DNA from 3 places in the Methylobacterium brachiatum genome. Region 3 is predicted to be linked to each of the others. Evidence: predicted binding sites of a transcription regulator. Region 3 holds the regulator's gene; each other region holds the start of a gene.
What was found. Region 3 encodes HrcA, which represses chaperone genes, less so after heat shock. Its sites were predicted from a motif close to GTTAGCACTCNCNNNNNGNGAGTGCTAAC; they were not measured.

Region 1 (10,020 bases), on a different contig from region 3:
AACGTCCATCGTGGCGGCCGTCCGCTGCCCTGGGCGATGCCGCCGGCTGCCGCCGAGATGGCGGAGGCCGCGGCCGCGGCGGTCGGGGTCGATTATTCCGGAGTCGATCTGGTCGAGGACGGGGAGGGTGGCTTCTCGATCCTGGAAGTCAATTCCATGCCGGCCTGGTCGGGCCTCCAGACCGTGTGCGAGACCGACATCGCCGCCACCGTGGTTCGGGGTTTTCTCGCCGCCGTCCGGGGCGCCAGCGTTCCGCGGCTCGTGGTGGCATGAGCGCCCTCGACCCGGGGCTGATCGGGACGCTCTACCGCGCCGCCTGCCTGGCGGAACTCGAAGCGCTGAAGCCCGGCAATGTCCACGCCTACGCGGCCGGCCATCGCATGGTGGTGGCGGATTTCGTGACCAGCGCCGATGTCTCGGCCCCGGAACTGGCCCGGGCCGGGGCGGGGATCGGCGAACGGGTCCGCGCCGGCGTCGCGGCGACCCTGGCGGCCGTCGGCCAGAACACCAATCTCGGCATCCTTCTGCTCTGCGCCCCGCTGGCCGCCGCAGCCGAGCAGGGGCGATCAGTCGCCGCGGTGCTCGACGCTCTGGAGGCTGCGGATTCCGAAGCGGTGTTCGCGGCGATCCGGCTCGCCAATCCGGGCGGCCTCGGCCGGGCCGAGCGGCACGACGTCACGTCTGACGCCCCGCCCTCCCTGCGCGCGGCCATGACGGAGGCGGCCGGTCGCGACCGCATCGCCCGCGCCTACGACACCGGCTTCTCGGATATCGCCGCGATCGGATTGCCGGCCCTCGCCGAGGCCCGCGCCGCCGGTCTCGATCCGACATGGTGCACCACGGCGATCCACCTGGCCTATCTCCGCTCGGTCCCGGACAGCCACATCGCCCGCAAGGCCGGCCCATCGGTCGCCGAGGCCGTGCGCCGGGAAGTCGATACGATGCTGGCTAACCTTAACCTCGCGGACCGGCCGGTGGACACGTTGCTCGCCCTCGACGCCTCCTTGAAGGCACGCGCCTTGAATCCCGGGACCAGCGCGGATTTCACGGTGGCGACCGTCTTCTGGGATGCCCTGACGGCGGCCGGCGCCGCCCTCGCGTGAACCACGGAAAAGTTCCGGCCTTTCGCGGCCCGCCGTCAAAGAAATTCCTCAGGTCCAGGGCCTTGCGCGGGTTGTGAGCCGCAGGGCCGCACTGTAGGGTCCGGCGCGCTGTCCGGCCCAACCGGCTCGGCCCAACCGGCTCGGCCGGAGGATCGGGCGCCGATAACAAGGATGGCTTCCCGGCCGCTGGCATCGCCCGGCGCCGCGGCCCTATTTCGGAATCCAGGGAGAGACACCGAATGGCGAAGATCACCAAGGTTCAGGTTGGCGAAGCCCTCGTCGGCGACGGCAACGAGGTCGCTCACATCGACCTGATCATCGGACCGCGCGGCTCGCCCGCCGAGACGGCTTTCTGCAACGGCCTCGTGAACAACAAGCACGGCTTCACCAGCCTGCTCGCGGTCATCGCGCCGAACCTGCCGTGCAAGCCGAACACCCTGATGTTCAACAAGGTCACCATCAACGACGCCCGTCAGGCCGTCCAGATGTTCGGCCCGGCCCAGCACGGCGTTGCCAAGGCCGTCCAGGACGCCGTTGCCGAAGGCATCATCCCGGCCGATGAGGCCGACGACCTGTTCATCCTGGTCGGCGTGTTCATTCACTGGGAAGCGGCCGACGACGCCAAGATCCAGAAGTACAACTACGAGGCGACCAAGCTCTCGATCCAGCGCGCCGTGAACGGCGAGCCGAAGGCTTCGACCGTCACCGAGCAGCGCAACTCGGCCCAGCATCCCTTCGCCGCCAATTAGATCGGGGACCGTCCTGGGCAGAGTGAGCCTCCGCCCGCACCGCGGGGCCTGCTCCAGCGACTGGCTTCGATCTTCTTAGGCCGATAGGAACGACCACCGACGGGACGGCGCAAGCCGTCCCGTTTTTCGTTTCCAAAGCACGCTCGAAGCGGAACGCCGCGTGTTCAGCCCGATCTGGCCGTCGATGCGGTCCGGTTGACGCGCTCGGTGGCGCGGCCTAGAGGCTCCCCACCATGCTAAGCTTGTTCCCCACCGGATCGTATTACGCGCCGCTCCCTTAGCGGCGGCCTGCTTATCATGCCCAACCGCTGCGTCGTCGGCGGTTGCTCCTGTTCCTGATCCGCCGACCTCGCGCCTGCCCGAGGTCACCGTGTCAGTCTCCCAAGCCACTCAGCTCCGCCCGGTTATCGGAATTATCGGCTTCGGCGCCTTCGGTCGTCTGACGGCCCGATACCTCGCGCCCCATATGGCGTTGCGCGTCTACGAACCGCGCCCGGCCGAGCCCGAAATCCAGACCTACGGTGCCGTGCGGGCGGACCTGGCGGCGGTGGCTCGCTGCCCGGTCGTCATCCTCGCCGTTCCGGTTTCCAGCTTGGCTGCGGTCGTGTCCACGATAGCCCCGCATCTCCGGCCGGGAACGCTGGTGGTCGATGTCGGCTCGGTGAAGATGGAGCCCGTCGCGATCATGCGGGCGGGGCTGCCCCAGGGCGTCGAGATCCTCGGCACCCATCCCCTGTTCGGCCCGCAGAGCGCCGCCGACGGGATCGCCGGCCTGAGGATTGCCGTGTGTCCGGTCTCTGGACGGCGCGGGCGGCGTGCAGCTGCGTTCCTTCGGAAAGTGCTGAAGTTGAAAGTGATCGTCACGACGCCGGAAGCTCACGACCGCGAGGCCGCAGCGGTCCAAGGCCTGACCCATCTAATCGCGCGGGTGCTCGTCGCCATGGAGCCGCTCCCGACGCACATGACGACGCGCAGCTTTTCACTGCTCATGCAGGCGGTGGACATGGTCCGGCATGACGCGCCCGAGGTCTTCGAGGCGATCGAGCGGTCGAACCCGTTCGCGGCCGAGGTCCGCCAGCGCTTCTTCAGCCTGGCTGCTCACGTCGAGGCCGATCTCGCCCGGGACGGCTAGTCCGCTGCCGGCGAGTGACCGGCCACACGAACCGCCCGGACGCAGGCCGGAGCGTGCTGGGCGAACCGGGCCGCCCAAAAGAAAAGGGGCCGCCTCGCGGCGACCCCCTTCCTCGTCTCGACGGGTGGCGTGGACTTAGAAGTCCATGCCGCCCATGCCGCCGCCCGGCATGGCCGGAGCAGGGCTGTCCTTCTTCGGCGCGTCGGCGACCATCGCCTCGGTGGTGACCAGCAGGCCGGCGACCGAAGCGGCGTCCTGCAGAGCGGTGCGCACGACCTTGGCCGGGTCGACGATGCCGGCCTGGATCATGTCGACATACTCTTCGGTCTGGGCGTTGAAGCCGAAGGTCTCCGAGGAGGTGTTGTCGGTGATCTTGCCGACCACGATCGAGCCTTCCACGCCCGCGTTCTGGGCGATCTGACGGATCGGGGCTTCCAGCGCCTTCAGCACGATCTTGATGCCGGCCTGGACGTCGGGGATGTCGGACTTCAACGCGGCGACCGCCTTCTTGGCGCGCAGCAGCGCGGTGCCGCCGCCCGGGACGATGCCTTCCTCGACCGCCGCGCGGGTGGCGTTGAGGGCGTCGTCGACCCGGTCCTTCTTCTCCTTGACCTCGACCTCGGTCGCGCCGCCGACGCGGATCACCGCGACGCCGCCCGCGAGCTTGGCCAGGCGCTCCTGGAGCTTCTCACGGTCGTAATCCGAGGTGGTCTCCTCGATCTGCGCCTTGATCTGCGCGATCCGACCCTCGATGTCCGACTTCTCGCCGACGCCGTCGATGATCGTGGTGTTCTCCTTCTCGATGCGGACGCGCTTGGCGCGGCCGAGCATCGGGAGCGTCACGTTCTCGAGCTTGATGCCCAGATCCTCGGCGATCATCTGGCCCTTGGTCAGGATCGCGATGTCCTCGAGCATCGCCTTGCGGCGATCGCCGAAGCCCGGCGCCTTCACGGCCGCGACCTTCAGGCCGCCGCGCAGCTTGTTCACCACGAGGGTGGCAAGCGCCTCGCCCTCGATGTCCTCGGCGATGATCAGCAGCGGCTTGCCGGTCTGGACCACGGCCTCGAGCACCGGCAGCATCGCCTGAAGCGAGGACAGCTTCTTCTCGTGGATGAGGATGTAGGGATCCTCGAGCTCGGCGACCATCTTCTCCGCATTGGTGATGAAGTACGGGGAGAGGTAGCCGCGGTCGAACTGCATGCCCTCGACGACGTCGAGCTCGGTCTCGGCGGTCTTGGCCTCCTCGACGGTGATGACGCCCTCGTTGCCCACCTTCTGCATGGCGTGGGCGATCATCTCGCCGATCTCCTTGTCGCCATTGGCGGAGATCGTGCCGACCTGGGCGACCTCGTCGGAGGTCGAGACCTTCTTGGCGCGCGCGATGATGTCCTTCACCGCAGCGGCGGTGGCGAGGTCGATGCCGCGCTTCAGGTCCATCGGGTTGATGCCGGCGGCGACGTACTTGGCGCCTTCGCGGACGATGGCCTGGGCCAGCACGGTCGCGGTGGTGGTGCCGTCACCCGCGATGTCGTTGGTCTTCGAGGCCACTTCGCGCACCATCTGGGCGCCCATGTTCTCGAACTTGTCGGCGAGCTCGATCTCCTTGGCGACGGTGACGCCGTCCTTGGTGATGCGCGGGGCGCCGAAGCTCTTCTCGATCACGACGTTGCGGCCCTTCGGACCCAGCGTCACCTTCACCGCGTCGGCGAGGATGTCGACGCCGCGCAGCATCTTATCGCGCGCGTCGGCGGAGAAACGAACGTCTTTCGCTGCCATGGTTTGCCTCTTGTGGTTGGGTTGAACCCCAAGGCCTCGGACGGCCTCAAAGGGCGGGGAAAGGCGATCCGATCAGAGAGCGACGACGCCCATGATGTCGGATTCCTTCATGATCAGGAGGTCCTGACCGTCGATCTTGACCTCGGTGCCGGACCACTTGCCGAACAGGACGCGGTCGCCGGCCTTGACGTCGAGCGCGTTGACGCGGCCCTGCTCGTCGCGAGCGCCGGGGCCGACGGCGACGATCTCGCCTTCCTGCGGCTTCTCCTTGGCGGTGTCCGGAATGATGATGCCGCCCTTGGTCTTCTCCTCGCTCTCGATGCGACGGACGACCACGCGGTCGTGCAGCGGACGGAACTTCATGAGCTGCCCTCTTGCTTCAGGTCTGCAGTTGGCGTTGATGCGGCCTGCGGGACCGCTTCCAAACCCGACTGTTAGCACTCTGTCTTGGCGAGTGCCAATGACGGCGGCGAGATAGCCCTCGCCTGGTTCCGAGTCAAGGCTGTCGCACCCGCGCGCGACGGCGCGATGACGCGACATCAGCCTTCATTTCCCACGGACAACGCGCTCTCATGCTGAGCCTGCACGGACCCGACGGCGCGGTTGCGCTGGACCTCGGCGGACCGATTTCCGGCAACGCCGTCTGGCTCGACCTGAACGATCCGAGTTCCGAGGAAGCCGCCGCCGTCGAGGCGGCGACCGGTCTGCGCGTGCCGTCCCGGGCGGCGCTGTCGGAGGTTGAATCCTCCAGCCGGCTGCGGCGGGTGAAGGGCGGCCTGTCGCTGTCGACGCCGATGATCACCTTCGAGCGCAGCGAGTCGCAGCTGAAGCCGCTCGGTTTCCTCCTGTCGAAGGACCACCTCGTCACCATCCGGTTCCACGAGCTGCGCGCGGTCGACTCGGCCCAGAAACGGATCGCCGACGGCGACGGCAGCGTATCCCCGAGCGAGATCTTCCTGGTCATCCTGGAGGAGCTGGTCGACAGCCTGGCGGATGCCCTCGAGGACATGGCCTCGGAGCTCGACCAGCTCTCGACGCGGATCTTCGACTTCGACCTGCGCGGCGCGAATCGCCGCCGGATGGAGAGCCCGCCGCCGCGCCGGCGCGACCTGGCGCTGCGGCGGATCCTGCGCGGGATCAGCAACCGCGGCAAGGTGCTGGGGAAGATCCGCGCCAGCTTGCTCGGCCTCGAGCGGATCGTGCCGTTCGTGTCGGCCGCCTGCGACGGGCTCGGGCTGCCCGAGGATGGGCGCTTCGAAACGATTCGGCGGGATATCGAATCCCTCGACGAGTTCGAGACGCGGCTCGCCGAGAACGTTCAGTTCCTCCTCGACGCGACGCTCGGGCTCATCAACATCGAGCAGAACAACGTTTTTCGCGTCCTCACCGTCGTTTCGGTGGTGGGCGTACCGCCGACCCTGATCGCCTCGATGTACGGCATGAACTTCAAACACATGCCCGAACTGGACTGGGCCTACGGCTACCCTTACGCGCTCGGCCTGATCCTGTTCAGCGCCCTGGCGCCGATCGTGTACTTCCGGATACGCGGCTGGTTCTGATATTCGCACCTAAGTTTAGATTGTTTGCCGGAGGTTCCCCGGAAGTCTCGGAATACTAGAAGTACAAGAGTTCAAAAATTCGCATTTCTGTCTTGCGCGCCGTAATCTAAGCCGGCACCGTTTCTGAATTCGGGAAGTTAGGTCAAAATTAACGTACTATGCGCTAGGTTTCCGCTCGAGAAGCGCGAGCAGTGATATGTTCAAAAAATCGGTTTACAGCGAGTCGCAGGCCAAGCTCGACGCCTTGAATCGGTCGCTGGCCATCATCGAGTTCTCGATGGACGGCCAGGTTCTCGACGCCAACGAGAACTTCCTCAAATTGATGAAGTACACGCTCGCGGATGTCCGCAACAAGCACCATCGCATCTTCGTCGACCCGGCCTTTGCCAAGAGCGCGGAATACACGGATTTCTGGGCGAAGCTGAAAGACGGGCAATACGTCACCGGCGAGTTCCTGCGCCTCGACAAGGATGGGTCGGAGGTTTGGCTGGAAGCGACCTACAATCCGGTGCTCGATGCCCGCGGCCAGCCGGTGAAGGTGGTCAAGTTCGCCGCCGACATCTCGGCCAAGAAGAATGACATCGACCGGCTGATGTCGATGATCGACAACATGCCGGTTGCGGTCATGACCGCCGATCCGCTCAACGATTTCAAGATCAATTACCTGAACACCACCTCGCGCAAGACCTTGGCCCCCTTGGAGCAATACCTGCCGATCAAGGTCGACGAGATGGTCAACAACTCGTTCGACGTGTTCCACAAGAACCCCCACCACCAGCGCAACATGCTGGCGGATGCGAGCCGGCTGCCGCACCGGACCAAGATCAAGGTCGGCCCGGAGACGCTCGACCTGCAGGTCACCGCCGTCAACGATCGGAAGGGCCGGTATATCGGCCCGATGCTGACCTGGGCGGTCGTGTCCGCGCAGGTGAACATGGCCACCGACGTGAGCCGCGTCGTCGACGCCGTCGGGTCGGCGGTCCGCGACATGCAGCACTCGGCCGAGGGGCTGACGCAGTCGGCGGATTCCGCCCGTCAGAAGGCCTCGTCGGTCGCATCGAATTCCGAGCAGATGAACGGTGCGATCCAGGAGATCTCCGGCCAGGTCGGGCGGGTTTCGGAGCGCGCTCGGCAGATCGCCATCCAGGCCGAGACCACGGACGCGACGATGCGGCAGCTGGCCGAGAACGCGCGCGAGGTCGACGCGGTCGTGAGCATGATCAAGTCGATCGCCGGCCAGACCAACCTGCTGGCGCTGAACGCCACGATCGAGGCGGCCCGGGCCGGTGCCGCCGGGCGGGGCTTCGCGGTGGTCGCCAGCGAGGTCAAGGCTCTGGCCGAACAGACCGCCAAGGCCACGGGGGAGATCACCCAGCAGGTGGCGGCGATCCAGAACGCCACCGGCGAGGCGGTCGGGGCGATCGAGATGATCACCGCCGCCGTGGCCGAACTCTCGACGCTGACCCTGGCGATGGCCAGCGCCGTCGAGGAGCAGGCGGTCTCGACCCACGAGATGTCGGGCAATATCGGCGGGGTCTCGCAGGCTGCCAATGCCACCGGTCAACTGGCGGAGGCCGTCCTGGGCGTCGCCGAGAGCCTGGCCGTCCACTCCTCGGATCTCGCGGAGAGCATCGACCGGTTCATGAAATCCGCCTGAGCCAACGGACGGGGGCAGGCCGCGGCATGAAACCCGCAAGCGGCTTCCCCCGTTCCGTGGTTCGACCCGTCCGGACGGAGCTGAACCGATCGCCTACGCCCTGACCAGAACCCTGCGGCCTGCCCTCATCACCCTCGCGTGCTGCGCGCCGGCCTTCGCCCTTGCCGAACCGGCGCGCCTCGCGCCGCCGGCCGGAAGCGTGTCGATCGCCAGCTTCGCCGCGCGGGGAGCGCAGATCTATACCTGCATCGCCGGGGAGGGGGCCCCGGTCTGGAGCGCCGCCAAGCCCGACGCGGACCTTGCCCAGCCGGATGGGCGCGTCGTCGGGCGCCATTTCGAGGGTCCGACCTGGGAGATCCAGGACGGGTCCCGGGTGGTCGGGTCGGTGATCGACCAGGCCCCGGCACCGCAACCGCACGCCGTCGCCTGGCTGATGCTCTCCGCCCGCGCCACCGGATCGGGAATGCTCGCGGGGACACGCTACGTGCTGCGCAGCGACACGGATGGCGGGGAGAAGCCGGCGGGCGGCTGCACGCCGGGACAGACAGTGCGCGTGCCCTACACCGCGACCTACACGTTCTATCGCTGAGCGCGCGTCAGTCCCGGGCGAGTTGTGCCCGGCCGATGGCGAAGACCCGTCCGTCCCCGAGCAGATGCGCCGTGAACCCGTTCGGGAAGAGGCCTTCGATCGCCCGGTCGCGGACATTCAGCCCGCCCGCATAGGCGCCGAAGGCCGGCATTACGAGCCGGGTGCCGTCGGTGACGAAGCAGCGCCGGCGGACCGCCCGGCCGCGCATCGCGACCTTGCCGCAGGGATGGAGATGGCCCGCGATCTCGCCGATCACGGGTTCCGCGCTCGGCTCGTGGCGCAGGACCAGGCCGCCGAGGGTCAGCGCGTCGGCATAGCGGCCGCCCACGCCCTCGCTGACCGCGGCATCGTGGTTGCCGGCGATCCAGACCCAATCCCGTCCCTCCTGCAGGGCCGCCACCATGGCCCGGTCGCCGGGCTCCATCCGCTCCGGCCCACGGTCGTCGTGAAACGAATCGCCCAGGGCGACCACGCGGGCGGGATCGTGGCGGGTCACGGCCTCGTGCAGGCAGGCCAGGGTCTCGCGGGTATCGTAGGGCGGCAGGAACTGGCCGGTGCGGGCTGCGTAGGACGACCCCTTCTCCAGGTGGAGGTCGGAGACGATCAGCGTGCGATGCTCCGGCATCCATACGCCGCCGCACAGATCGAGCATCAGGGTCTCGCCCGCCAGCAACAGGGTCGGGTGCTTGTGAGTCTTCTCGAGTCTCAGGCCGGCCGCCAAGATCGCATCCTCGGAATCGTCGGGGGAGGGCGGATCGCCGGTCAGGACAGAGCTTCCTGAAGAAGCTCGGCCTCCGCCTCGGCCAGGATCTCGTCGGCACCCTCGCCGTAGACCCGCTCACGCCCGATCTCGAGCATGACGGATACGGAGAGCGGCGAGACCCGGTCGAGAGCCCTGTGGATGATTCGCCCCTGGATGCGCTCTAGCATCATGCCGAGGCGCCTCACGTCGAGGAGTCCGGTTGCCGCATCCTGCCGCGCGGCCCGGAGCAGCAGGTGGTCGGGCTGGTGCTTGCGCAGCACGTCGTAGATCAGATCGGTGGAGATCGTGACCTGCCGGCCGGACTTCTTCAGGCCCGGATGGTGGCGCTCGATCAGGCCGGCGATCACCGCGCATTGCCGGAAGGTGCGCTTCATCATCGCCGATTCGTCGAGCCACGCCTCCAGGTCGTCACCCAGCATGTCGACCGCGAACAGGTCGCCGATGAAGTCGGGATCGAGCGCGGCCCGCTCGGACACGTCCCGGGTGGTCCAGATCGCGATGCCGTAATCGTTCGCCGCGAAGCCGAGGGGGCGCAGCCCGTCGCGTTCCAGCCGGCGGGTGAGCAGCATGCCGAGCGTCTGGTGGGCCAGCCGGCCCTCGAACGGGAAGGCCGTGAGGTAATGGCGCTTGCCCCGGGGAAAGGTCTCGACGAGCAGGTCGCGCTCGCCCGGCAGGACCGAGCGGCGGCGCTG
Region 2 (10,020 bases), on a different contig from region 3:
GGAGACCGGGCTGATCATCACGCTCGGCGATTGGGTCCTGCGCGAGGCCTGCCGCGAGGCCGCGACCTGGGCGCCGTCTCTGAAGGTCGCCGTGAACCTGTCGCCGCGGCAATTCCAGAAGCCGGACCTGCCCGAGACCGTGCTCGCCGTGCTGGCCCAGACCGGCCTGTCGCCGGACCGGCTCGAGCTGGAGGTGACCGAGAGCGTGATCATCAACGACATGGCCCGGGCGATCAGCATCCTGCGGCGCCTGAAGGGGTTCGGCGTCCGGATCAGCATGGACGATTTCGGTACCGGCTACGCGTCGCTCGCGACCCTGCAGGCCTTCCCGTTCGACAAGATGAAGATCGACCGCTCGTTCGTGGCGCAGCTCGGGGTCGACCCGCAGGCCGCCGTGATCGTGCGCGCGGTGCTGAGCCTGGGCCGCAGCCTGCGGATGGGCGTGGTCGCCGAGGGCGTGGAGACCTCCGCGCAGCGGCGCTTCCTGGCGGACGAGGCCTGCGGGGAGATGCAGGGCTACCTGTTCGGCAAGCCGCGCCCGATCGGCGACTATGCCGAGATGCTGTGTTGCCCCGACGAATCCGAGGAGAGGCTCCACGGCGCGCGGGCGCGGGCGTGACCGTCCGCGCCGAACGGCGCGGCAGCCCGGCGATTGTCCGGAGATCCCGTCGCGGCGCCGGGCCGGGCTTAAGCCCGGGGTCGGCTCAGCCGTGGGGCGAGCGCCGCCGCACCGCGGATCGCGCATCCGCCCGCCGCGACGCGGCCACGGCGCGGATGCGCGCCGCCCGGGCGCGCTCGGTCTCGGCGACGCCCGCCGGCCGGGGCGCGGCCTCGACGGTGAACGGCATCCGGCTGCGGATGTCGCCGTAATAGTCCGAGCCGCTCATGCCGAAACCGCCGCCCACGACGGGACCATCCATGAGCGGCTCCCCGGCCGAGGCGGCCGTGGCACAGCAGACGAGGAGGGCGGCGTAGATCAAGCGCATGCAGGAACTCTGGCAGGAAGGGACGGCGGTTTTACGACCACGGGCGTCACGGCGACGCGAGCGCCGGACGTCACGGCCGCTCGGCCCCGCCCCGATCTGCTCACGGGGCGGGGGAGCGTCCGATCTCACCAGCGGTCGAGCCCATACGCAACGCGGCTCGGACGCGAGAATGCCGGACTTGGGTTAGCGGACCCTGCGCCCGCACCGGCCGGGCGATCCCGACGCGGGACTCGCGCATGAGAAAGCCCGCCGCGGCTCTGGGCCGGGCGGGCTGACGAAGCATGCAGGCGTATCGGACGCGTTAGAAATCGCCGCGCCGGCCGAAGCCCCGCGGGCCGCCGTAACCGCGGCCATAGCCCCGGCCGTAGCCGCGCCCATAGCCGTAGCCATGGCCCCGGCCATAGCCGCGCGGGCCGCCATAGCCGTGGCGGCGGCCGAAACCGGGCCCGAAGCGGGGACCGCCGTAGCCGTACTGGACCTGTTCCACGGCCGGGGCGGCCTCGGTGACGGCTCCGAGGCCGATCTGGGCAGCGGAGGCGGGGACAGGCGCGAGAAACAGGCTGGCTGCGAACAGGCCACCCGTCAGAGTCGGAATCTTGAACACACGGTCTCTCCTCGCCAAGGCCGCCGGTATGCACCCCTGGCTTGTGGAAACCCCTCGGCATCTCAGACCGTTCCTGACACGGTGCATCGGCCACGCGCGTCCGGCGGGCCGAGCCCCATGCCGGCACCTCCCAGGGCCGTCCCGCCGGGGAGGCCGGGCGGGACGAAGATGAGAGCTGCAATGGTGAAATGGCTCCTGGCTGCGGTCGCGATCGTCGGCAGCACCCCGGCCTTCGCCGAGCGCCACCGGGCCAACAGGCCGCAGGGCCGCGGACCGATCGCGGCCCCGCAATTCGGCGTGCCGCGTCCGCCGACCACGACGCTGCGCCCCGCCGACGACGGCATCATCCACTGGAACACGCCCAACAAGGACGGCAATCTCGGCGGCCCGGGGACGGGCGGGGGCGGCGGCGGGGGCGGCTAACAGGCCGCCTCAGGGTTCAGCGGGCCGCGCTCGATGACGGCGCGCGCGCTCAGCCGCCGCCATTGTCGCCGCCGCCGCCGGCGCCGGTCTGGGGAACGGCGCGCTCCGGCTGGCTGGCGTTGCCGCCGGCCGCAGTGTCGGTGGTGATCGTCGCCGCGCCCGTACCGGTCGGGGCGATCACGGCCGTGCTGCCCGGACCGCTATTCTCCCGTCCGCCGGGCACGACCACGGTCCCCTCCGGCGTGCCGGGCGGGACCTGACGGGGCGGCCCGGGCTGGACGATCGGGGCGGGACCGGTGTTGGTCTGCGCGACAGCCGGTGTCGCGAGGCTGAGCGCAAGAACAGCAAAGACAGCATGACGCATCAGAGGCTCCTTCATCTTGGCTGTGCCGTGCGCGTTGCACACGGGCTTCGTGCCAAAACGTGCGATCGGAACGGTGGTTTCCGATCGACAGGCCTCCGGACAGGCCGGCTGCACGAACTCGCGCCCAGCCCTCCGGGATCGTGAACCGGGGCCGCTCCCGAGGACGCTGGGGCCGGGGGCGGGCGATCGGGACGTTCGGGCGCTCCCGCCTGTCGGCCGGCGGCGTTGCTGCGCGGGGCGGGCCGCGGCGGCGCTCCCGAGGCTTCGAAGCCAGTACTTCGACAATGCCGCGACGCGGTGGCACTTGAGGTCGTCACAAAGGCTTGTGTTAGTCGAACAGGATTGTTGATCTCTGCGCTCGACAATGCGCGGCTCGGTCCTCTATGATGCTCAAATGGTGCCGGCACATGTCGAGCCGTTCAGCACGTTGTTTCCAGGAATTCCGCACACATGAAGCGCCGGAGCGCGCGGCCGTTCACGGTCGAAGTCAAGAATACCCGTCCCTCCCGCGTCGCGTTGGCCGATACGACGACGCGACCCCGCGAAAACCAGACCCTCTGGTGGGACCTTCCCACGGAGACCGCCGAGAAGCCGGCCGTGGCGCAGCCCGCCCCCGCCGCCCCGGTCGCATCCGCTCCGCCCGAGGCCCCGGCGCGCCGGGTGCTGCCGAGCCTCATGCCGATGTTCACCACCGAGGACGAGCCGGACACGGCGGCGGACGAGGCCCCGTCGATCGAGCGCCTGCCGCGGGTGCGTCGCGCCAAGGTTGCGGCGAAGCCGGCAACCAAGCGCGCGCCGAAGGCCGAGGCGGCACGGCCCATCTTCACCCCGGCCCCGGCGGTTTCGCGCCCGGCACCGGCCCCGAGCGCACCCGCTCCGGCCCGGGCCGCCGTGAATCAGCCGGCCGCGATGCCGACGCGCGCGATACGCCTGTCCCGCCAGGCCGACACCCTGAAGGCCGGCGAGCGCTGGAAGCGGCGGCTGCCGCGCCACCTGTGGTGATCTGAGCGGCGGGCACGGCCCATCACAGAGCAGGGCGGGCGCCCGTCCGGTCGTGATCGGCGCCCCCCAACCCAACCCCCTCCTCCTTCGAGGCCCAGCACCGCTTCGGCGCCTGAGGGCGGGGGTGGGATAGACCCTGCGTCATGGATCGGCGGGCACGGCCCATCGGCACGGCCGCCTTTCTCGGCGACAGCTACGATAGCGCATGGGGGCTTATGCAGGCCGCGCCACGTCCCATCCTGTATGACGTGGATCCGCCAACGCGGTGGAATAGGTCTGCTCGTGCGGACGATCGGGTTGAGGCGTGCGCCGTCCCCGGACAGACAGACTCCGCACTCAGCAAGGACGCCAAAGTCACCGATCCGCGCGGCTGCAGATGCCTGCCTCCCGTGACCGCCGCGTCCTGAAGGCGTGAGGCCGCGTCCGTCCCTCAGATGCCGACGCTCGCCGCGCCCGCCTCCGCGGCCTGGCTGACGGTCGCGCCGTTGCGCAACGCCATCGCGATCGCGGTCGAGGCCGTGTCGACCGCGCCGGCGCGGTCCTCGCCGTAATCGTACATGCTGTTGGTCTGCGAGCCCAACCGGGCGTGGAAATTGTCGGGAAAGCTCTTGTCCATCCGCTGCTTCAGCAGGTTGGTCGCCGCATGATAATCGCCCTCGAAGCCCGCCGATTGATAGGCAGAACCGGTCTCGAAGGTGCCGCCCTCCCGATCGGCGGCGGCTTTGCGGTTCTTGTGGTCGATCGTCTGCGAGAACAGGAAGCCGATAACCTTGGCCATAAGCCATCTGACGGTGTTCATCTCGGTCCTCGACGGTAGAAGCGGCGGAAGCACTTAGGTTCTGTACCACGCCTGGCCCGAAGACCGCGGTTTTCTTCACGCGGATCCGGCCTCACCATCGCTCTTCGGCGATGAGCGCACCGCTGCGGTCGAAGGTGCCCCGCCAGCCCTTGTCGTTCAGGCGGACGGTGACGCGGGTCTCGTCGGCATCCGCTCCGGACCCGGGTTTGATGCGGGCCTCGACCTGGCCGAGCCGCTCGTGGCGCTTGAGCGCGGCGACGCTGACGCCCAGGCGCAGTGCCAGCTCGCGGGGATCGACGATCCAATCGCCTTTGTGACCGAGATCGAGCCGCACGGAGCATCCTCCATCGACACGGCGCCGAGATTAAAGCCGCCGGCCTCGGCCTGGAAGCCGGTTCTAGCGCCCGGCCGCGTGGCGGTGGCGGGGGCCCCTGTGGTGGGCGCGTCCCGGGTGACGCCTCGCCTTGATCCGGGGCGGCGGCGCAGCCGGTGGTGCGACCGCCGGGACGCCGTCATGCTCGGCGATGACCTGGCGGGCGCGCTCGACGCTCATGTCGCAGGCGCTGGTCATGCCCTGAAGCGCGCCGAGGGCGCGGTTGTATTCGGGCAGGTTGGTGCATCCGGGGACGCCCCAGGCCCGGGCCGGGGTGGGACCTGCGAGGAGCGTCACCAGAGCCAGCAGGGCGGCGCCGGTCACGCGGGTCGCGGGCCCGTTCGGATCCGGATGGAGATGCGCGCCCATGGAAACCTCCCGACCCGTTCGCGAGGTCAACCCGCATCGCCCCGGTTGGTGCGATCGCGAGGACGTCGCGGGCTCGGCGCGAGCCCCGGTCGAAACGCGGTGACGGCCCGGCGCGGCTTCGGCGCCGCGTCGGACCGTCCTGTCTGCGGCTGGGCCGGCCTTAGAAGTCCATGCCGCCCATGCCACCCATGCCGCCGCCGCCCGGCATGGCCGGGGCTTCCTTGCGCGGCAGCTCGGAGATCATCGCCTCGGTGGTGACCAGCAGGCCGGCGATGGACGCCGCGCCCTGGAGCGCCGCCCGGACGACCTTGGCCGGATCGACGATGCCGGCCTGGAGCATGTCGACATACTCCTCGGTCTGGGCGTTGAAGCCGTAGGTCTCGGAGGCATTGGCCAGGATGTTGCCGACCACGATCGAGCCCTCGACGCCCGAGTTGGACGCGATCTGACGGATCGGGGCCTCGAGCGCCTTCAGCACGATCTTGATGCCGGCCTGGACGTCGGGGTTGTCGTTGGTGAGCCCCTGAGCGGCCTTCTTGGCGCGCAGCAGCGCGGTGCCGCCGCCGGGGACGATGCCTTCCTCGACCGCCGCGCGGGTGGCATGGAGCGCGTCGTCGACCCGGTCCTTCTTCTCCTTGACCTCGACCTCGGTCGAGCCGCCGACGCGGATCACCGCGACGCCGCCCGCGAGCTTGGCCAGGCGCTCCTGGAGCTTCTCGCGGTCGTAATCCGAGGTGGTCTCCTCGACCTGCGCCTTGATCTGCGAAATCCGGCTCTCGATGTCGGACTTCTCGCCGGACCCGTCGATGATCGTGGTGTTCTCTTTGTCGATGCGGACGCGCTTGGCGCGGCCGAGCATCGGGAGCGTCACGTTCTCGAGCTTGATGCCCAGATCCTCGGCGATCATCTGGCCCTTGGTCAGGATCGCGATGTCCTCGAGCATGGCCTTGCGGCGGTCGCCGAAGCCCGGCGCCTTCACGGCCGCGACCTTCAGGCCGCCGCGCAGCTTGTTGACGACGAGGGTGGCGAGCGCCTCGCCCTCGATGTCCTCGGCGATGATCAGCAGCGGCTTGCCGGTCTGAACCACGGCCTCGAGCACCGGCAGCATCGCCTGGAGCGAGGACAGCTTCTTCTCGTGGATGAGGATGTAGGGATCCTCGAGCTCGGCGATCATCTTCTCCGCATTGGTGATGAAGTACGGGGAGAGGTAGCCGCGGTCGAACTGCATGCCCTCGACGACGTCGAGCTCGGTCTCGGCGGTCTTGGCCTCCTCGACGGTGATGACACCCTCGTTGCCGACCTTCTGCATGGCGTGGGCGATCATCTCGCCGATCTCCTTGTCGCCATTGGCGGAGATCGTGCCGACCTGGGCGATCTCCTCGGACGAGGCGACCTTGCGGGCCCGCGCCACGATGTCCTGCACGACCGTGGCGACCGCGAGGTCGATGCCGCGCTTCAGGTCCATCGGGTTCATGCCGGCGGCGACGTATTTCACGCCCTCGCGGACGATCGAGGCGGCCAGAACGGTGGCCGTGGTGGTGCCGTCACCCGCGATGTCGCTCGACTTCGAGGCCACTTCGCGCACCATCTGGGCGCCCATGTTCTCGAACTTGTCGGCGAGCTCGATCTCCTTGGCGACCGTCACACCGTCCTTGGTGATGCGCGGGGCGCCGAAGCTCTTCTCGATCACGACGTTGCGGCCCTTGGGACCGAGCGTGACCTTCACGGCGCTGGCGAGCAGCTCGACGCCGCGCAGCATCTTCTCGCGGGCGTCGACGGAAAAACGAACGTCTTTGGCTGACATGGACAATCTCTTCTGTTGTCGTGCGGCCCCGAGGCGCGCCGGGGCGGGCGCCTCGAAGGGCTTGAGCAGCGTCGGAGGGGGCGGACGCCCTTAGGCGACGACGCCCATAATGTCGGATTCCTTCATGATCAGGAGATCCTGGCCGTCGATCTTGACCTCGGTGCCGGACCACTTGCCGAACAGCACGCGATCGCCGGGCTTCACCTCCAGCGGATTGATCTTGCCGGCCTCGTCCCGGGCGCCGGGCCCGACGGCGACGACCTCGCCCTCCTGGGGCTTCTCTTTGACGGTATCGGGGATGATGATCCCGCCCTTGGTCTTCTCCTCGCCCTCGATGCGGCGTAGCACCACGCGGTCGTGCAGGGGGCGAAACTTCATGTGCGGCATCCTGGTCGTCCCGCCTGGGGCCTCGCGTCGACATGACCGAGCCCGTGCGGGAAAGGCGGCGGCAGACCGAATCGTCTGCGCCGGATCGACCCTGTCTTAGCACTCAATAGACAAGAGTGCTAACGCGTCTCACGGTCGATGCGCCGCGGAGGGTGATTTTCGAGCGGCTCGTCGCGTTCGGACAGATTGATATTCGAACGCGGTCGCGCGCTTCGATCCCGGTCCGGAACTCGGAACCGGCATCCGTCCGGGTACGGCCGCGCAACGGGCGGCCTCAAGATCCGTATTGATACACCAGAATAACCGCGCGAAAAATCGCGCTTTACCGGCGCGCCGCACCGAATTTTCGCGCAACACATTTGACGATTGTGATTATCCCGTCGATGCGCTACAGATCATAAATCGATCTTTGGCCAGATATTCGGCCGTCTCGCCACAACAGGGCGAGCGCTCTGCATCTCTCCCAGTTTCGACGACCACGGACGGGCGCACGCTCAGGCACGCGCTCGCCCCCTTCGATCGTCCAGAGTTCGCGGCTCGCGCAGCGCAACGGCGGCAGGCCCTGGATCTTTGTTACAGCCTGGTGATCACGCCAGACCGGTCTCCGGTCTCCGCACCATGCTCTGAAGCAGTTGGAATAGTTATGAGCATCGGCACCGTTAAGTGGTTCAACGAGACCAAGGGCTTCGGTTTCATCCAGCCTGACGATGGCGGCAAGGACGTGTTCGTGCACATCTCGGCCGTCGAGCGCGCCGGCATGCGCAACCTGATCGAGGGTCAGAAGCTCTCCTACGAGCTGGAAACCGACCGTCGCAGCGGCAAGCAATCCGCCGGCAGCCTCCAGGCCGCCTGAACCTCGCGCCTCAACCGAGGACGCGTTTCGAAGCCGTTCCCAGTGTGGAGCGGCTTCTTCTGTTTCTGATACGGGCGCTGCGGCGCGCGAGGAGTCTCCGTGGGTCAATTCAAAGAAACGCAGCTGTCTGATCGTCTCGAGGCCGGTGCCAAGGCCAAGGAAGAGCGGCTGGCTCAGTTCCGTGCGCGCCCCGCGGCGGACGATCCGGCCGTCCTCGCCCGCCAGGCCGAGCGTCAGGCCGTCGCCGAGGCCCGCGAGGTGCGGGTGAGCGAGCGGGAAGCCGCCCGCGCCGCCGCGGAGGCGGTCCGCGCCGCGGAAGCGCTCGCGGAGCAGGAGCGCGCGGCCGCCGAACTCGTCCGTCAGGCCGCCGAGAAGGTCGAGCGCCAGGCCGCCCTGGCCGCCGAGCAGAAGGCGACCCGCGACGCCCGCTTCGCCGCCCGCAAGGCCAAGGTGAAGCGGTAAGCACAGCGCGGAGCGCCGCCGACGCGGCTCTCCATCACGCGTGCTCCGGCGCCTCCGACGCGAAGAACCGGTTCGGCGGGCGCGGCAGGCCGAGATGGTCGCGCAGGGTCGTGCCGGCATAGTCGCGCCGGAACAGGCCGCGCCGCTGCAGCTCCGGCACCAGCGTGTCGACCACGTCGTCGAGCCCCTGGGGCACGAACGGGAACATCACGTTGAAGCCGTCGCAGCCGCGGCCCTCCAGCCATTCCTCCATCCGGTCCGCCACCTGTGCGGGCGTCCCCACGAAATGGAGCCCGGCATAGGCGCCGACCTTGCGGGCGAGGTCGCGCACGGTGGCGCCGGTCCGGCGGGCATAGTCCAGGATCTGCGCCTGGCTGGTCTTGCTGGCGTTGGTCTCGGGGATCTCGGGCAGGGGCGCGTCGAGATCGAAGCCGGAGGCGTCGACCCCGAGCCGCACCGACAGGTTGGCGAGGCCGCTGTCGGGATGGACCAGATCGTCGAGGCGCGCCCGCTTGGCCTGCGCCTCGGCCTCGGTCTCGCCGAGGATCACCAGGGCGCCGGGCAGGATCTTCAGGTGGTCGGGATCGCGCCCCAGCGCCGGCATCCGGCCCTTCACGTCGGCATAGTAGGCCTGCGCGGCCTCCAGGGTGGAGCTGGCGCCGAACACCATCTCGGCGGTCTCGGCCGCGATCTGCTTTCCGGCCTCGGAGGCGCCGGCCTGGACGATCACCGGCCAGCCCTGAACCGGCCGGGCGATATTGAGCGGCCCCTTCACCGTCAGGAATTCGCCCCGGTGGTCGAGGACGTGCATCTTGCTGGAATCGAAGAACAGGCCGCTCTCCGGATCCATCAGGAAGGCGTCGTCGGCCCAGGAATCCCACAGGCCGGTAACCACGTCGTAGAACTCGCGCGCCCGGGCGTAGCGCACCGCGTGGTCGAGATGCGCGTCGCGGCCGAAATTCAGCGCCTCGTCCGGGTTGCCCGAGGTGACGAGGTTCCAGCCGGCCCGGCCCTTCGAGATGTGGTCCAGGGAGGCGAACTTCCGGGCCACATGGTAGGGCTCGTTGTAGGTGGTCGAGGCCGTGGCGATCAGGCCGATGCGCGACGTGAGCGCGGCGAGGGCCGGCAGCAGCGTCAGCGGGTCGAACGAAGTCACGGTGGCCGAGCGGCGTAGCGCCGCCATCGGCATGTTCATCACCGCCAGATGGTCGGCCATGAAGAAGGCGTCGAACTTCGCCGCCTCCAGCCGCCGGGCGAAATGCGTCAGGTGCTCGAAGTTGAAATTCGCGTCCGGGTAACCGCCGGGATAGCGCCACCAGGCCGTGTGGATCCCGACCGGGCGCATGAACGCGCCGAGATGCAGCTGGCGGTCTCGACTCATGGCGGCGCTCCGCGGGTCCTCACGGCTGCTTGTGGATCGGGTCGACCCAGTGGACGGCCTCGGGCCGCTCCACCGGCTCGACATCCGGAATGTTGACCACCACGGCCTCGTTGTCCGAGCGCACCAGCACGCAGTGCAGGGGCTCGTCCGTGGAGGCGTTGATCTCCTGGTGGGGCACGTAGGGCGGCACGAAGATGAAGTCCCCCGGCCCGG
Region 3 (10,020 bases):
CCGCGACCCGGGACCTGACGCAGGAGCTCTGGGACAAGCTCCAGGCGACGAGCGACAAGCCGGCCGTGTCCGATTACGCGATCACCGACGCGGACGCGTCCGGCCCCTATGTTGAGAAGATCCCGCCCAAGATGGAAGAGCAGACCGACCTCAAGGAGCTCGGCTACACCAACCCGCGGGAGATGCTGGCCGAGCGGTTCCACATGAGCCGCGACCTCGTCAGCGCCCTCAACCCGGACAAGCCCCTCGACAAGGCCGGCACGTCGATCATCGTGGCCGCGGTCGATCCGATGGGCTTGGACAAGCCCAAGGGCAAGGACCTGCCGCAGGAGCCCAAGGTCGAGCGGATCGAGGTGGACAAGACCAGCCACGACGTCCGCGCCTTCGGGGCCGACGGCAAGCTGCTCGGCTATTACCCGGCCTCGATCGGCAGCACCGAGAAGCCGGCGCCGAGCGGCGAGACCAAGGTGAAGGGCGTCGCGTTCGACCCGGACTACACCTACAACCCGAAATACGCGTTCAAGGGCGTGAAAACGCAGCAGAAATTCTCGATCAAGCCGGGGCCGAACAATCCGGTCGGCCTGGTCTGGATCGACCTCGCGATCCCGAGCTACGGCATCCACGGAACGCCCGAGCCCGAGAAGGTCGGGAAGACCGAGTCCCACGGCTGCATCCGGCTGACCAACTGGAACGCCCGCGACCTCGCGGCGCATGTGAGCCGCGGCGCCAAGGTCACGTTCAAGGACGAATGATCGGTCGCGTCGCGCGATGCCGGCCCGGAAACCGGCAAAAATGTATCGTCGGTTAACATCGACGCGGTCATTCACCCGGGAACGGCAAGCGAACGCTTGACACGTCCGGTATTCCAGGCGACGCCACGGGTGGTCTCGCGGACCGCCTGGCGATGCCGCCCGGCGCTTCTCAGCGCTACTCCAGCGGCTCGCGAGGCGATACCAACCGCACGGCAAGATCCCCGGTTCGGGGGTGATCGAAGGGAAGACGGCCCGGCGTGACTGCTGACCCCAACGATGACGTCCTGAACGGCGTCCGCGTGCTCGTCGTCGAAGACGAAGCCGCAATCTCGATGCTCCTCGAGGACATGCTGCTCGACTTCGGCTGTGCCGTGGTCGGACCGGCTGCACGGCTCTCGACCGCGCTCGAGATGGCTTCGCAGGAGACGTTCGAGATCGCGATCCTCGACGTGAACGTGGCCGGCGAGCCGATCTACCCGGTGGCCGAGGCGATCGTGCAGCGCGACCTGCCGCTCGTGTTCTCCACGGGCTATGGCGGCGCCGGCATCCGCGAGCCGTTCCGCGACCGGCCGGTGGTGCAGAAGCCTTTCAGCCAAGCCGACCTCAAGCGCACGCTGATCGGCGCGATCCGCGCCGCCCGGGGCTGAACGCCCCTCCTACAAGCCTTCGATGGTGAAGACGTCCGGCAAATGGGCCGGCCATTCGCCGGGGCCGACGAAGACCGCGTCGGCCCGCAAGGTCATCCCCGCACACCAGGGATTGCGGCCGATCCAGGCCCGCACGGCGCGCGAGAAGCGCCGTTTCTTGGCCGCGTCGATCGCGACGCGGGCCTCGTCCAGGCTGGACCGCGCCTTCACCTCGACGAACACGATGGTGCGCGGACGGCGGACGATCAGGTCGATCTCTCCCCCGGCGAAGCTCACCCGGCGCCCGATCGGCCAGTAGCCCTTCAGCAGAAGGGCCGCCATCGCCAGCCACTCGGCCCTGTATCCGCGCAGATGGGCGGCGCGCCGCCGCAGGGCTTGGTCCGGCACGGTCTCGTTCACCCCTGGCTGTCCCGGGCCAGGGCCAGCGCCCGGGTATAGATGGCCCGGCGCGGCTGCCCGGTCTCGTCCGCGACGAGGCTCGCCGCATCCTTGATCGAGTGCCGCTCCAGCGCGGCGCGGATCAACCCGTCGAGGGCAGCATCCCCCTCGACCGGGCGGTCCGGATGGGTCGCGGCGCCGATGATGACGACGATCTCCCCCTTCGGCGCGCCCTCTTGGCCGAAGCGCTCGCTCAGGGAGCCCAGCGTGTCCCGGCGGATCGTCTCGTAGAACTTGGTCAGCTCGCGGGTGACCGCGGCCGGACGGTCGGCGCCGAGCACCGCGGCGGCATCCGCAAGCATCTCGGGCAGACGGTGGGGCGACTCGAACAGGACGAGCGTGCCCGGGACCTGGGTGAGGGCTTCGAGGCGGTTGCGCCGGGCGCCGGCCTTCTGCGGCAGGAAACCCTCGAAGAAGAACCGGTCGGTGGGCAGGCCCGCCGCCACCAGCGCGGTCATGACGGCGGACGGCCCGGGCACGGGGGTGATCGCGATCCCGGCCTCGATCGCGGCCTGGACCAGCTTGTAGCCAGGATCTGAGACGAGGGGGGTGCCGGCATCCGAGACCAGGGCGAGGGCCTCGCCGGCCCGGAGCCGCGCCACCATCCGGTCGCGCACGGTGTCGTTCGAGTGCTCGTGATAGGCGAGCAGCGGCGTCGTGATGCCGTAATGGGCCAGCAGCGTCCGGGTGACGCGCGTATCCTCGGCCAGCACCGCGTCGGCCGCCGCCAGGGTGGCGAGCGCCCGGATGGTTATGTCGCGCAGGTTGCCGATCGGCGTCGCCACGATGTGCAGCCCGGGCGATAGAGGCTCGGTCTCGCTGGCCAGCCCGAAGGCCGTGAAGGTGGTGTTCCGCGGCCGGTCCGCACCGGGCTTCTGCGCAGGGGGCGTGGCGGTGGGTTGGGTTGAGATCGCGGGCCCCGGGGCATCGAATCGACGTGTCATCGCGGGCGATCTTGCCACACTCCACGCCCCGCGTCGCGGCGGCGCGTCGAGACCGGGGGCAAACCGGCAGCGCCGCGTTTACATTTGAAAACGGCCCGGTCAGGTTGGCCGGACATGCCCGAAGGAGCCCGCGCCATGGTGCGTCCGAAGTGTGGGCGGACCCGTCTCGCGCGTGTCGCCGCCCTGACCGTCGCCCTCAGCGCCCTCGCGCTCGGCGGCTGCGTCGGCGGATTCGGGGACGGGCATGCGGCCCGCCGCGGCGCTCCGGCCCGGGCGGCGCTGTCGCCGCCGGCCGAGGTGCCGCTCGGCAACGCGCCCGCCCCGTCGGCCGGCGCTCCGCTGACCCCGGCCGCTGCCGGGAGCAACCGCATCGGTACCGGCGCCGTGAAGGTCGCGCTGGTCCTGCCGCTCACCGGCACGGGTGTGGCGGTCGGCAGCGCGATGCGCAACGCGGCCCAACTCGCCTACGACGAGTCGCAGCAGCCCGACCTGACGATCCTGGTCGAGGACGATCACGGCAGCGCCGACGGTGCCCGGGACGCGACCCAGGAGGCCCTGAAGCAGGGTGCCGACATCGTGCTCGGCCCGGTCTTCGCCGCCAACGTCCAGGCGGCCGCCGTGCCCGCCAAGGCTGCGGGCAAGCCGGTGATCGGCTTCTCGACGGACGCCTCCGTGGCGGCCCGGGGCGTTTATCTCCTGAGCTTCCTGCCGCAGCCGGAGGTCGACCGGATCGTCGATGATTCCGTGGCCGCCGGCCGCCGCTCCTTCGCGGCGCTGATTCCCGAGACGGCCTACGGCAACGCGGTCGAGGCGGAATTCCGCGAGGCCGTCGCCCGCAAGGGTGCCCGGGTGGCGGCGGTCGAGCGCTATCCGTCCGGTGCGCCGGGGCTGGCGGTCGAAAGGCTGGCCCGGGTGATCACCGGGGCCGGCGCCACCGCCGACACGTTGTTCATCCCGGAGACGGCCGAGGCCATGCCCGCGGTCGCCGCGTCCCTCACCAAGGCCGGCTACAATCCCGCCCGGGTCCGGCCGATCGGCACGGCCCTCTGGAACGAGCCGGCCCTGTTCGCGCTGCCGGCGCTGCAGGGCGGACGGTTCGCCTCGCCCGACCGGACCGGCTTCTCGAATTTCAGCGGCCGCTATCAGGCAAAGTTCGGCGCGGTGCCGCCGCGGGTCGCCTCGCTGGCCTACGACGCCGTGATGCTGTCGGCGGCGCTGACGCGGCAATACGGCTCGCAGCGCTTTGCGGAGACGACGCTGACCAACCCGTCGGGCTTCGCCGGGACCGACGGCACCTTCCGGTTCCGGCCGGACGGGCTGAGCGACCGGTCGCTGGCGGTCTACGAGATCCGCAACAACGCCGCCACCCTGGTCAGCCCGGCCCCGCGCGTCCTGGCCAAACCCGGCACCTGATCAGGCCGCGAGTTCGGCCACCAGGGCGTTGAGCACCGGCGCGCCGCGCGGCGTCGCCGCGATCCGCCCGCCGGGCAGGCGGTGCAGCAGGCCGTCGCCCACCAGCATGCCGATGCGGTTGCCGTTCAGCGGCCGGCCCTTCAGGGCGGCGTAGCGCTCGGGGTCGATCCCTTCGGCGAGCCGCAGGCCCATCACGAGGAACTCGTCGGCCTGGTCCGCGGCCTGCAGCGTCTCGGTCTCGACGATGCCGTGTCCGTCGCGCTCGACCCGGGCAAGCCATTCCTCCGGGCCGCGCTCGGTGACGGTGCCGATCCGGCCCGCCGGGGTGACCAGCCGCCCATGCGCGCCCGGGCCGATGCCGGCATATTCGCCGTAGCGCCAGTAGAGCAGGTTGTGTCGGGATTCGGCGCCCGGCCGGGCGTGGTTGGAGATCTCGTAGGCGGGCAGGCCCGCCTGGCCGCAGACCTCCTGGGTCACGTCGTAGAGGACGCGCCCGGTCTCGTCGTCCGGCGTCACCAGCTTTCCGGCGGCGGCCAGCCCGTGGAACGGCGTCCCGGGCTCGATGGTGAGCTGGTAGAGCGACAGGTGCTCGGCGGCGCGGGTGAGCGCTTCGCTCAGCTCGGCCCGCCACAAAGCGGGGGTCTGGTCGGGCCGGGCATAGATCAGGTCGAACGAGGTCCGGTCGAACACCGCCTGCGCGACGCCGATCGCCGCGAACGCCTCCGCGGCATTATGCAGCCGCCCGAGCTTCTTCAGCGAGACATCGTCCAGCGCCTGCACGCCGAGCGACACCCGGTTCACCCCGGCGGCGCGGTAACCGCGGAACCGGTCGGCCTCCACGCTCGACGGGTTGGCCTCCAGGGTGATCTCGGCATCGGGCGCCACCGCCCAATGCCCCGCCACCGCGTCGAGCAGGCCCGCCACCGTGGCGGGCGCCATCAGCGAGGGCGTGCCGCCCCCGAGAAAGATGCTGGTGACCGTGCGGCCGGGGGTGTGGGCGGCGTTGTGGGCGATCTCGGCCCGGAACGCGTCGAGGAAGCGCGGCTGGTCCACGCCGGCGTGCCGGACGTGGCTGTTGAAGTCGCAATACGGGCACTTCGCGGCGCAGAAGGGCCAGTGCAGGTAGATCCCGAAGCCCGCGTCGCGGGTCGGATGGTCCGGGCCGGTCGAAGTCATGATTGCCGGGATGTGAGCGTCCCGGCCCGGTTTGGCAATCAGGAAGCCGGCGCCAGGCAGGCGCGACTCAGCAGCACGAAGGCCCGGGCCCGGTGGGACAGCCCCTCACCCTTCTGCCAATCGCCCCCGTGCTTTCCCTCGGCGGTCATCTCGCCGAAGGTCTGGGCATGGCCGTCCGGCTGGAAGATCGGATCGTAGCCGAAGCCGGCATCGCCGCGCGGCGGAACGAGCGTCCCGAACACGCGCCCCTCGAACAGCTCGGTGTGGCCATCCGGCCAGGCGAGCACGAGGGCGGAGACGAAATGCGCCTTCCGGTTCGTCGCCCCGCGCTGCTCCAGCTCCGAGAAGACCCGCGCCATCGCGGCGGAAAAGTCCTTGGTCGGGCCCGCCCAGCGGGCGGAGAAGATTCCGGGAGCCCCATCGAGGGCGTCGACGCACAGGCCGGAATCGTCCGCGAAGGCCGGCAGCCCGGTGGCCTGGGCGGCCGCGTGGGCCTTGATCGCGGCGTTCTCGGAGAACATCGTCCCGGTCTCATCTGGCTCGGGCAGCCCGAGCTTGCCGGCCGAGACCGCCTCGATCCCGAACGGCGTTAGCAATGCGCGCATCTCTGCGAGCTTGCCCGCATTGTGGGTGGCGATGACCACCTTGCCGGTGAGACGGCGGCTCACGCGATCGCCTCCTTCTGGAGCGCCACCAGCCGGTCGGTGCCGGCGCGGGCGAGGTTCAGCAATTCGAGGAGCTGATCCACGGAGAACGGCTCCATCTCGGCGGTGCCCTGGACCTCGACGATGCCGCCCGTGCCGGTCAGCACGAAGTTGGCATCGGTGTCGGCCGCCGAATCCTCGGCATAATCGAGGTCGAGCACCGGCGTGCCCTTGTACAAACCGCACGAGACCGCAGCAACGTGATCGCGCAGCGGGTCCACCGAGATGATCGAGCGGGTGCGCATCCAGGCGAAACAATCGTAGAGTGCGACCCAGGCGCCGGTGATCGCAGCGGTGCGGGTGCCGCCATCGGCCTGGATCACGTCGCAATCGACCGTCACCTGACGCTCGCCCATGGCAGGGAGATTCGTCACCGCCCGGAGGGAGCGGCCGATCAGGCGCTGGATTTCCTGGGTGCGGCCCGACGGCTTGCCCGAATTGATCTCCCGGCGCGTCCGGTCATGCGTGGCGCGCGGCAGCATGGCATACTCGGCCGTGATCCAGCCCTTGCCGGAGCCGCGCAGCCACGGCGGCCCGCGCTCCTCCAGGGAGGCGGTGCAGAGCACGCGGGTGTTGCCGAAGCTGACGAGGCACGAGCCCTCGGCATAGCGCGAGACCGCGCGCTCGAGGGTCACGGGCCGCAGCTCGTCGGCGGCGCGCTTCGAAGGCCGCATCGCGGGCCCTTTCTGGTGAGAGAGTAAGGGCCGGGCTCTTAGGCCGCCGGGCCGGCGCGGGCAAGCATCGCCGGATGGATTGATCCCGCGACACCGGGCGGACATGATCGGACGACAGGATGACCGCGTGACCGACCTGAACCCCAACATTCCACAAGGCCCATCGATGCAGGCGCTCGACGCCCTCAACGAGCGCGCCCGCGAGATCTTCCGGCAGATCGTCGAGAGCTATCTCACGACCGGAGAGCCGGTGGGCTCGCGCAATCTGGCGCGCATTCTCCCGATGGCCCTGTCGCCGGCCTCGATTCGCAACGTCATGGCGGATCTGGAGCATTCCGGCCTGATCTTCGCGCCCCACACCTCCGCCGGCCGCCTGCCGACCGAGCTGGGCCTGCGCTTCTTCGTCGACGCGATGCTGGAAGTCGGCGATGTCGGGCAGGAGGAGCAGGCCCGGATCGAGGCGCAGATGCGCGCCGCCGCCTCCGGCCACACCTTCGATTCAGCTCTGGCCGAGGCCTCGACCATGCTGTCGGGCATCTCGCGCGGCGCCGGCGTCGTGCTGACCACCAAGGCCAATGTCCATCTGAAGCATATCGAGTTCGTCCGCCTCGACCCCGCCCGCGCCCTGGTGGTGCTGGTCTCGGATGACGGCTCCGTGGAGAACCGGCTGGTCGACTTGCCCCCCGGCCTGCCGGCCGGCGCGCTCCAGGAGGCGACGAACTTCCTCAACGCCCGGCTGCAGGGCCGCACCCTCGGGACCCTGCGGGCCGAGATCGAGGCCGGCCGCAAGGCGATGAAGCGGGAGCTCGACGCGCTGACCGAGCGCCTGGTCGATGCCGGCCTTGCCACGCCCGTGGGTCCGAGCGAGGCGCGACAGCTCATCGTGCGCGGCCAGGCGAACCTGCTCGACGACCTGCGCGCCGTCGAGGATCTCGAGCGGATCCGCCTGCTGTTCAACGATCTGGAGACCCAGAAGGACGTCATCGACCTCCTGGCCCGCGCCGAGGGCGGCGAAGGCGTGCGGATCTTCATCGGCTCCGAGAACAAGCTGTTCTCGCTCTCGGGCTCCTCCTTGATCGCCGCGCCGTTCCGGGACGGGTCCCAGAAGATCGTCGGCGTCGTCGGGGTGATCGGCCCGACGCGGCTGAACTACGCCCGCATCGTGCCGATGGTCGATTACACCGCCCGAGTGGTCTCGAAGCTGCTCGACGGAGCGCGCTGACGGCTCACGAACGGGCCTGGCTCAGGCGGCCCGTACGGTGTGCAGGAAGTCCGCGACCTCCTGAGAGAGCTGCGCCGATTGCCGCGACAGCGCGGTGGCGGCGTCCAGCACCTGATGCGCCGCCGCGCCGGTCTGCTCGGCCGCCTGGGCCACGCCGGTGATGTTCGTCGTCACCTCGTCCGTCCCGCTGGCCGCCTGGCTGACGTTGCGCACGATCTCCTGGGTCGCCGCGCCCTGCTCCTCAACCGCCGCCGCCACCGCGCCGGTCACGTCGTTGATGTCGCGGATGCGCGTCACGATCCCGCCGATCGCCTGGGCGGCGTGATCGGTCGAGCCCTGGATCCGGGTGATGTAGCCGGTGATCTCTTCGGTGACGCGCCCCGTCTGGGCCGCGAGCTCCTTCACCTCGGAGGCCACGACCGCGAACCCCCTCCCCGCTTCCCCGGCCCGGGCCGCCTCGATCGTCGCGTTCAGCGCCAGCAGGTTGGTCTGGGCCGCGATGCTGGAGATCAGACCGACCGCATCGCCAATCTTCGACACCGCCTCGGCCAGCTCCTGCACCAGATGCCCGGTCTGGTCCGCCTCGCCGACGGCGGCCTGCGCCAGGTTCGCCGAGCCTTCGACCTGGCCGGCGATCTCCCGCACGCTGGAGCCGAGCTGCTCGGCGGCCGCGGCGACGGTGCGGACATTGGTGGCGGCCTCTTCGGCGGCGGCTGCCACGCTGGTCGATTGCGCCGCCGCCTGGGTGGCGCTCGCCGTCAGGGTCTGGGCCGTCGCCTCGAGCTCGGTGGCCGAGGACGAGACCATGCCGACGATCGCCCCGACGGCCCGCTCGAACCCATCGGCCAGCGCGATCATCGCGTGCTTGCGCTCCGCCGCGGCGGTCTCGTCGGCGAGGCGCCGCGCCTCGGCCTCGTCGCGGGCCTTCTGCGCCACGAGAGCCTTGATGCCTTCGACCGCCCGGCCGACCATGCCGATCTCGTCGCTGCGGCGCGCCTCGGCGATCTCGGCATCGATGGCGCCCCGGCTCATGCGCTGCAGCGCGCCGACCAAGCGGTTCAGCGGACGCGCGACGGTCGAGGCCATCAACCGGCTGACAACGATGGCCAGCAGCAGGAGCGCACTCAGTGTCGCCGCCGCCATCATCTGAGCGAGATGCTGGACAGGCTGAAAGGCTGTGGCGCGGTCGACAGAAAGGGCGACATACCAATCGAGCCCAGCCGGAAGATTCGGAATACGGGCGAAGACCGTCAGCGTCGGCCGGCCGCCCTCGAGGGTCTCGACCACCTGGTCGCCGATTTTCGGCAGTGCTCCAGACAAAAGGTCAGACAGTGGCTTGCCGATCAATTCGGCGCGCGGATGGATCAGCACTGTGCCCTTACCGGACACCAGATAGGCGTAGCCTTTCCCGCCCGCTGCGACGGCACTGATCATCTGCGCGAGTCCTGCCGCTTCGAAATCGCCACCGACCACACCTATAAGCGTCCCCGCCTCGTCATGAACGGGTGCCGCGGTCGTGATGACAAAACCGCCACGGCTGGCCGAAGTGTAGGGTTCAGTGACGATCGGACCGTTCGCAGCTGACACATCCCGGAACCAGGGGCGCTTACGCGGATCGTAGCCCGGCGGCACCGCACTTTTCGGCATCTTGATGTAGGCGCCGTCCGTGCGTCCGATGTAGCTAACGTAGAATGTTTCACGGACGATCGGCGCGCCAAGCACCGCATCGACGGCCGGTTCGGCGCCCTGAGCTGGGACCTGTTGGGCCATCATCTGGGTGAGGTCGAGCTTGCCACGCAGCCAGTTGGCGACACTCCGCGCTGTCGTAGCGCTCAGATTCGACATGCTCGTATCGATGTTAGCACGCAGAACAGCCGATTGCGCGATATAAATGTACGTCGAACTTGCGGTGAAAGTGATACAGACGATCATTAGGATGAGCAGCGTGGCCCGGCCAGATATACCCAATCGCAAACGGGAGCCTCCCGTCGGTCCCGCTGCCACTGAGATCTGCTCCGACATGGTACAACCCCCAAAATTTCGCAATCAA

Region 1: groES (co-chaperone GroES) is a predicted target of HrcA. The motif match lies at 5,194-5,222, and genes of this name have one in related genera.
Region 2: groES (co-chaperone GroES) is a predicted target of HrcA. The motif match lies at 7,207-7,235, and genes of this name have one in related genera.

The regions. Positions count from the first base shown of each region.
Region 1 covers NZ_FOQW01000002.1:267,383-277,402, forward strand. Annotated here, with positions in the region: gene BMZ47_RS01225 (ATP-grasp domain-containing protein) at 1-273, shown strand, start outside; gene BMZ47_RS01230 (triphosphoribosyl-dephospho-CoA synthase) at 270-1,103, shown strand; gene fae (5,6,7,8-tetrahydromethanopterin hydro-lyase) at 1,343-1,852, shown strand; gene BMZ47_RS01240 (prephenate dehydrogenase) at 2,223-2,984, shown strand; gene groL (chaperonin GroEL) at 3,120-4,760, opposite strand; gene groES (co-chaperone GroES) at 4,833-5,123, opposite strand; gene BMZ47_RS01255 (CorA family divalent cation transporter) at 5,333-6,319, shown strand; gene BMZ47_RS01260 (methyl-accepting chemotaxis protein) at 6,516-7,976, shown strand; gene BMZ47_RS01265 (DUF3455 domain-containing protein) at 8,176-8,565, shown strand; gene pdeM (ligase-associated DNA damage response endonuclease PdeM) at 8,573-9,286, opposite strand; gene BMZ47_RS01275 (ligase-associated DNA damage response DEXH box helicase) at 9,328-10,020, opposite strand, start outside.
Region 2 covers NZ_FOQW01000017.1:71,033-81,052, forward strand. Annotated here, with positions in the region: gene BMZ47_RS21325 (bifunctional diguanylate cyclase/phosphodiesterase) at 1-619, shown strand, start outside; gene BMZ47_RS21330 (hypothetical protein) at 705-986, opposite strand; gene BMZ47_RS21335 (hypothetical protein) at 1,288-1,590, opposite strand; gene BMZ47_RS21340 (hypothetical protein) at 1,771-2,013, shown strand; gene BMZ47_RS21345 (hypothetical protein) at 2,063-2,377, opposite strand; gene BMZ47_RS21350 (hypothetical protein) at 2,828-3,379, shown strand; gene BMZ47_RS21355 (hypothetical protein) at 3,810-4,157, opposite strand; gene BMZ47_RS21360 (DUF6522 family protein) at 4,270-4,512, opposite strand; gene BMZ47_RS21365 (hypothetical protein) at 4,576-4,920, opposite strand; gene groL (chaperonin GroEL) at 5,081-6,724, opposite strand; gene groES (co-chaperone GroES) at 6,815-7,102, opposite strand; gene BMZ47_RS21380 (cold-shock protein) at 7,755-7,964, shown strand; gene BMZ47_RS21385 (DUF6481 family protein) at 8,064-8,426, shown strand; gene BMZ47_RS21390 (LLM class flavin-dependent oxidoreductase) at 8,461-9,807, opposite strand; gene BMZ47_RS21395 (cupin domain-containing protein) at 9,827-10,020, opposite strand, start outside.
Region 3 covers NZ_FOQW01000019.1:79,525-89,544, reverse strand. Annotated here, with positions in the region: gene BMZ47_RS22615 (L,D-transpeptidase family protein) at 1-752, shown strand, start outside; gene BMZ47_RS22610 (response regulator) at 1,010-1,399, shown strand; gene BMZ47_RS22605 (YraN family protein) at 1,409-1,798, opposite strand; gene rsmI (16S rRNA (cytidine(1402)-2'-O)-methyltransferase) at 1,795-2,781, opposite strand; gene BMZ47_RS22595 (penicillin-binding protein activator) at 2,917-4,194, shown strand; gene hemW (radical SAM family heme chaperone HemW) at 4,195-5,370, opposite strand; gene rdgB (RdgB/HAM1 family non-canonical purine NTP pyrophosphatase) at 5,409-6,038, opposite strand; gene rph (ribonuclease PH) at 6,035-6,748, opposite strand; gene hrcA (heat-inducible transcriptional repressor HrcA) at 6,915-7,970, shown strand; gene BMZ47_RS22570 (methyl-accepting chemotaxis protein) at 7,992-9,992, opposite strand.